DNA from 2 places in the Shewanella sp. MF08487 genome. Region 1 is predicted to be linked to the other one. Evidence: predicted binding sites of a transcription regulator. Region 1 holds the regulator's gene; the other holds the start of a gene.
The links. Region 1 encodes sigma-54, which starts transcription at its own class of promoters, with help from an activator protein. Its sites were predicted from a motif close to GTTGGCACGNNNNTNGNNT; they were not measured.
Positions count from the first base shown of each region.

Region 1 (3,388 bases):
CAAGTCCGAGGAAATTTGATCCGCTACAATATTATCCAACAAAAATTAATTGCCGAAAGTACTGGCAGCGGTGACGATCGCGTGATCACAATTATTCAGCCAGAAAGCTATCAAGATGATGTAAAGCCTAATACGCCAACTGATAAACCTGTTAAAAAGCAGGATCCTCAATGACACAGATCACTCTAAGAGCACAAAACTTAGCGAAAAGTTATAAGAGCCGCCAAGTCGTTAAAGATGTCAGTTTGACGGTAAAAACCGGTCAAGTTGTTGGTCTACTCGGCCCAAACGGAGCCGGTAAAACCACGACCTTTTACATGGTTGTCGGGTTGGTAAAGAGCGATAAAGGACATATTTTTATCGATGATCATGATTTAACCGCTGACCCTATGCACTTACGTGCCCGCAAAGGCATTGGTTACTTACCGCAGGAAGCCAGTATCTTTCGTAAGCTGAGCGTACATGACAACATTATGGCTGTACTACAAACTCGCAAAGAATTAACGAAAGAACAAAGAGATGAAGAATTAGAACATCTGCTTGAAGAGTTCCATATCACCCATATACGTGACAGCCAAGGTATGTCGTTGTCTGGTGGCGAGCGTCGCCGTGTAGAAATTGCACGGGCTTTAGCAGCTAATCCTAAGTTCATTTTACTTGATGAACCTTTTGCTGGCGTCGATCCGATTTCAGTTATCGACATCAAGAAAATTATTGAGCAGCTTAAAAGTCGTGGCCTTGGTGTACTAATTACCGACCACAATGTTCGCGAGACATTAGATGTGTGTGAACATGCCTATATTGTCAGTCACGGAAACCTAATCGCAGAAGGAACTCCGGCAGAGATCTTAGACAATCAGCAGGTTAGGGCTGTGTACTTAGGTGAACAATTCAGGCTATAGTTAACCAAAGGGAGTCGATGGTCGTTAATTATACCACCATCCGGCTCGACTCAAGAGGGTAATCAGCGACCCCATCTAACAATAATAACTTAGGGATCTGCGGTAACATGAAAGCGTCACTCCAGCTCAAACTGGGTCAACAGTTAACCATGACGCCACAATTACAGCAGGCAATTCGTCTGTTGCAACTATCGTCATTAGAACTGCAGCAAGAGATCCAGCAAGCCTTAGATTCTAATCCCCTTCTCGAGCTGGAAGAGGATCAATTCGACGCAACTAAAGACCCTGTAAACCAAACGCTATCGGATACCGATTTCAGTGAATCCGTCGCTCCGCCACCAGAAAAAGACAGCTCTACCGTCGACACCGCAGAATCTTTAACTCAAGAATCCATGCCGGACGATCTTCCCATGGACACGACTTGGGATGAAGTATTTACCGCGTCACCTAACTCAGGTCCAGGTGGGAGTCGCGAAGACGATATGCCCTTTCAAGGTGAGACTAGCGACGGTTTATATGAGCACTTAGAATGGCAAAAAAATCTCACCCCCTTTTCTGAAACCGATTTAGCCATTGCGACCGCCATTATCGAAGCAATAAACGATCAAGGTTATCTCACTCAAAGCACTGAAGAAATTCTGGAAGCTATAGGTAACCCAGAGGTCGAACTTGACGAAGTCGAAGCCGTGCTTAAACGTATTCAACATTTCGACCCAATAGGTGTTGCCGCCAGAGATTTAAGCGAATGCCTGCTGATCCAACTGTCACACTTTGCGCCCGATACGCCCCATCTTGATAACGCCCGCATGCTGATTAAAGATCATTTAGATCTCATTGCGGCACGTGACTTTAGATTATTGATGCGTAAGACTAAGCTCAAAGAAGATGAGTTAAGAGACGGCATAACGCTCATCCAAACTCTTAATCCTCGCCCGGGTTTATTGATTACCCCCAACGAGGACGAATATGTTATTCCCGATGTATCAGTGTCAAAGAAAAATGGCCGCTGGGTCGTTGAACTTAACCCTGATAACATGCCTAAAATCAATGTAAATCAACATTATGCCTCTATGGCGCGCAGCTCTAAAAACCAAGCCGACAGCCAATTTATTCGTGGGCATCTGCAAGAGGCTAAATGGTTTATTAAAAGTTTAGAAAGTCGCAACGATACCCTGCTGAAAGTGGCGAACTGTATTGTCCAATACCAACAAGGCTTCTTTGAATATGGTGAAGAAGCGATGAAACCTATGGTACTTAACGATATTGCCGAAGCAGTCGAGATGCATGAGTCCACCATCTCGCGGGTGACCACCCAAAAATACATGCATACCCCAAAGGGGCTTTTTGAACTAAAATACTTCTTCTCTAGCCATGTTGGTACGGATGATGGTGGTGAATGTTCATCAACGGCAATCAGAGCCTTTATTAAAAAACTGGTTGCAGCAGAAAATCAGAAAAAACCATTAAGTGACAGTAAGATGGCACAACTTCTGGCAGAACAGGGAATAAATGTAGCACGCAGAACCATTGCGAAATATCGAGAAGCCATGCTTATTCCCCCTTCTAATCAGCGTAAGAGTTTATAACCTACAGTGAATATCGGAGGACGTTTCTATGCACATACACCTAGTTGGGCACCATATTGAAATTACCGAATCGTTACGCGCATATGTAGAAGAAAAGTTTTCAAAACTTGAACGCCATTTCGAACAGATCAATAATGTGCACGTTGTGCTCAATGTTGAGAAAATAAAACAAATTGCTGAAGCGAGGATAAACCTCATCGGTGGTGAAGTATTTGCTACTGCCGAGCATACTGATATGTATGCAGCTATAGACGCCCTGATAGACAAACTTGATCGTCAGGTTATTAAACACAAAGAGAAGTTAACAAAACACTAATAATGGAACTTTGTAGCATACTGCGGCCGGAGTGCACGACCTGCGCCACTCCGGGCAGCAAAAAAAAAGTACTGGAACTCATCAGCGACCTAGTCGCTGCCCAGTACCCGACCCTCTCATCTCAAGAGATATTCGAAAGCCTAGTGGCGCGCGAAAAGGTGGGGAGCACAGGTATAGGTAACGGTATCGCCATTCCACATGGTCGATTAGCCGATATAGATAAGCCCATTGCCGTACTTATTAAGTGCGAAGAGCCAATTGCATTTGATGCTATTGATAAGCAACCGGTTGATATTTTATTTGCATTACTGGTGCCTGCTGACCAATGTCAGCAGCACTTAAGCACCTTGTCTTGCATGGCCGAAAAACTGAGTGATAAGCAAATATTGAAACAATTACGCAAGACACATGATGAAGCAGAACTCTATCAGGTAATCACGGGATGAAACTGGTCATAGTGTCAGGCCGCTCAGGTTCAGGTAAATCCGTCGCCCTTAGAGTACTCGAAGATCTCGGCTATTATTGCGTTGATAATCTTCCGCTACCGCTAATCGGTGCGTTACTTGATCAGCTTAAAGGCAGTA
Region 1 covers NZ_JBOZPB010000030.1:31,509-34,896, forward strand. Annotated here, with positions in the region: gene lptA (lipopolysaccharide transport periplasmic protein LptA) at 1-174, shown strand, start outside; gene lptB (LPS export ABC transporter ATP-binding protein) at 171-902, shown strand; gene ACRN9H_RS17410 (RNA polymerase factor sigma-54) at 1,010-2,488, shown strand; gene hpf (ribosome hibernation promoting factor) at 2,517-2,804, shown strand; gene ptsN (PTS IIA-like nitrogen regulatory protein PtsN) at 2,807-3,250, shown strand; gene rapZ (RNase adapter RapZ) at 3,247-3,388, shown strand, end outside.

Region 2 (3,388 bases), on a different contig from region 1:
AATCTTTAGCTGGCAAGATCCGCGCGAGTGGCGCTTCACTGATATTGATATGTTAAAAATAACACTCGCTAAAATAGCCAAAGTGGCTAAAAAAATTGCACTGCAAATCGAAGCTATTCAAGCCTCGCATCGATTATTGCTCGCAAAGGCTAAGCAATTAAATGCTGTCAGTCTGCCGAAAGAAGATTTGCAGTATTTGCATAAATTTATGCAACCTACGCCTTTTGCTTACCAAATGATCTCGCTACTAGCACAAAGCAATGCAAACCGTGAACAGGTAAGCGCCTTGTTGGTGTGAGTGGTTATTGCGCGACTGCGCAATAATCTAAGCGCATTGTTATTATTGAAGTGGCATATTGCATCTTGATGCCAGTGGGCTAAGTCCACTGGCATTTTTGTATCGGTGGTTAAACGAGTGTTCATAATCATTAGTAACTGTTTTTACGAGCTTATTTAACATTTTGCTTTAAAGCTTTATGCTCAGTTTTATATTTAGTTGGGCAAATGACATATTTTTTCAAATATCGTTTCAGTTATCAGCAGAAGCTGCCGCTTTAATTAGTTATCCCTGTAATCAGGTCTAATCAAGTTATTTAATATTTTTGGAGAATTAATATGTTAGGTGTTCACACAAACTACGCGTCAATCGTTGCACAAGGTGCCGTTAACAAAAGTAACAACCTACTGACCAACGCTATGGAGCGTTTATCTACTGGTCTGCGTATCAACAGTGCATCTGATGATGCTGCAGGTCTACAAATTGCTAACCGCATGAATGCCAACGTGCGTGGCATGGAAACAGCCTCTCGTAACATTTCTGATGCGACTTCTATGTTGCAAACGGCAGATGGCGCCTTAGAAGAAATAAATACCATTGCTAACCGTCAAAAAGAATTAGCCACACAAGCAGCGAACGGGGTTAACTCAACTGATGATATGACAGCTTTGGATGCGGAATTTCAGGAGCTAAGTTTAGAAGTCACTCGTATCTTAGGCAAAACTACCTATGCGGGTAATGACTTGTTTACAGAACTAGCTACTGCTAAAGGTGTTACTTTCCAAATTGGTTCTGATAAGACCGAGACACTTGAGGTTAAATTCGATACTCCAGCAGCAATAGCAACTACTGTTAAATTAGATACGGGCGCTAACGCAAGATTAGCACTTGATGAAGTTGATACACTTCTTAAAGCTGTGGGTACTGCACGTTCAGATTTAGGTGCCAACATTAACCGTCTTGGTCATACCGCCTCTAACCTTACTAGCATAACTGAAAATACCAAAGCCGCAGCTGGCCGTATTATGGATGCTGATTTTGCTGTTGAGTCTGCCAACATGACACGCAACCAATTACTGGTTCAAGCGGGTACGACAGTACTGGCTTCTGCTAACCAGAATACGGGTTTAGTCATGGGTCTGTTACGTTAATTAAAGCTCATGTTAGCGAGCGTCTTCACTAAGCTGATATAGCTTTTTAATGCCGCTCATTAAGCTAGCCAATATGAGTGTGAATGCCAGTGAGCTAAGCTGACTGGCATTTTTATTATATTGCTTTAAAAACACTTAAGCTCAGCAGCTCTACGTTGCGATTTAGCATTTCACAGTGGAAGGCAGGTTTCCGTTTAATAGCTTTCTACGGAAGCGCATTGCTCACGCTAACCATGTCGCAGATTAAATGTTGTTTAAAAACAACTAATTAATTTTGGCATGTGTTTTGCTTTTCAATTTATTGGAGGTAGTTATGATTTCAGGTATGAGTGCGGCACAATTTGCTCAGCAATTGGTTGGCGCAGACCGTGCGGGTAAAGATACGCTTTATAAAGGCAAACTAACGACCAGCAAAACACAGCTAGATGCCTATACGTTGCTTGAAACCAACATGAAGAAGATGGCCACTAAGCTCAGTGAAATGGGTGGTGCCACCAATGGTAAAATGGCGACTGTGTCGGGTGATAATGCCACTGCCACAGTGAAATCTGATGCACCTAAAGGTAACTACGATTTAAGTGTGCAGAAGTTGGCACAAGCGCATCAGCTGACTAAAACCTACGCCACTGAAAACGAAATGCTACCCGCAACTGGCGTCATTAGCATTCAAGTAGGCAGTGACCCGGCAAAGCGTTTAGAAATTGATTTAGCAACGATTAATGGTGGCGCGGCTATTTCCGTATCGCAGCTACGCGATGTTATCAATAAGCAAGCGGGTGATACTGGCGTACAAGCATCATTGGTGCGCACCGGTAATCAAATCGAATTTATGCTGTCGTCAAAGGAATCTGGCGTAGCGAATAAGCTGCAAGTGCAGTTTGATGGTGCCGATTGGGGCATGACAGAACGCCGCGCCGCGCAAGATGCACAGTTAACGTTAAACGGTATTAGTATTACCAGCAGTAGCAACTACCTAGAAAACGTAGTTGATGGCGTGAGTCTTGAATTAGTCAAAGTACATGCAGCTGGCGAAAGCAGCATGATTAAAGTGACTGAAGATTTTGAAGCCAATAAGACAGCGGTTAAAGATTTTGTCGATTCTTTTAATTCTTTAATGACACAAATCAATCAATTGACTCGCTCTGTAGGCGTGAGTACCTCCGGCAGTGACACCGCGGATAAAGATAAAGACGATAAAACACCTGCAGTCAGTCAAGCGCAGATTGGTGTGTTGAAAGGTGATACTTCGATTCGTTTATTACAGACTAAGTTGCGTGATTCAGTATTTGCCAGTGCACCAAACGGCATGCGTTTATCTGATATTGGTATTGAGATGGGCCGTGATGGCAAGCTTAAAATTGACGATGCGAAACTGACTGATAGTTTTAAAGCGGATCCCGAAAAAGTACAGGCAATGTTTACTGGTAAAGATAGTTATATCAGTAACATAGAAAAAACTTTAAAACCGTTTACACAGTTCAATGGCTATATTGATACCAAACAAGAAACCATAAACAAACAAATTAAAAGTGTGAATGACAGTATGGACCGTCACAATTATCAAATGACTCAGCGATATCAGATTTATTTGACGCAATTTACGGCAATGGAAGCGACGATTAATCAATTTAGTGCAGCGAGCGGGTTATTTAACTAGGAAATTATCATCAATGTTAAACGAGTACGATCCATTTAATGCTTATAAACAAACGGCGTTAGATGCACAAGTCGCTGCGGCAACGCCCCACGATATGGTACGTATGTTACTTGAAGGCTTATTGGAAGAACTAGAACGAGCTGCTGGCCATATGGAATATCAACGCTTTGAAGCCAAAGGGATGAGTATTCATAAGTGCCTTAACATAGTACATGGCTTGGATTCGATGCTCGACCTTGAAAATGGCGGTGAAGTGGCGCTGAGTTTACATCGTCTTTATGACTTTTGTAGCCGACAACTGGT
Region 2 covers NZ_JBOZPB010000008.1:40,453-43,840, forward strand. Annotated here, with positions in the region: gene ACRN9H_RS07810 (hypothetical protein) at 1-298, shown strand, start outside; gene ACRN9H_RS07815 (flagellin) at 616-1,428, shown strand; gene fliD (flagellar filament capping protein FliD) at 1,742-3,085, shown strand; gene fliS (flagellar export chaperone FliS) at 3,099-3,388, shown strand, end outside.
Region 2: fliD (flagellar filament capping protein FliD) is a predicted target of sigma-54. The motif match lies at 1,702-1,720, and genes of this name have one in related genera.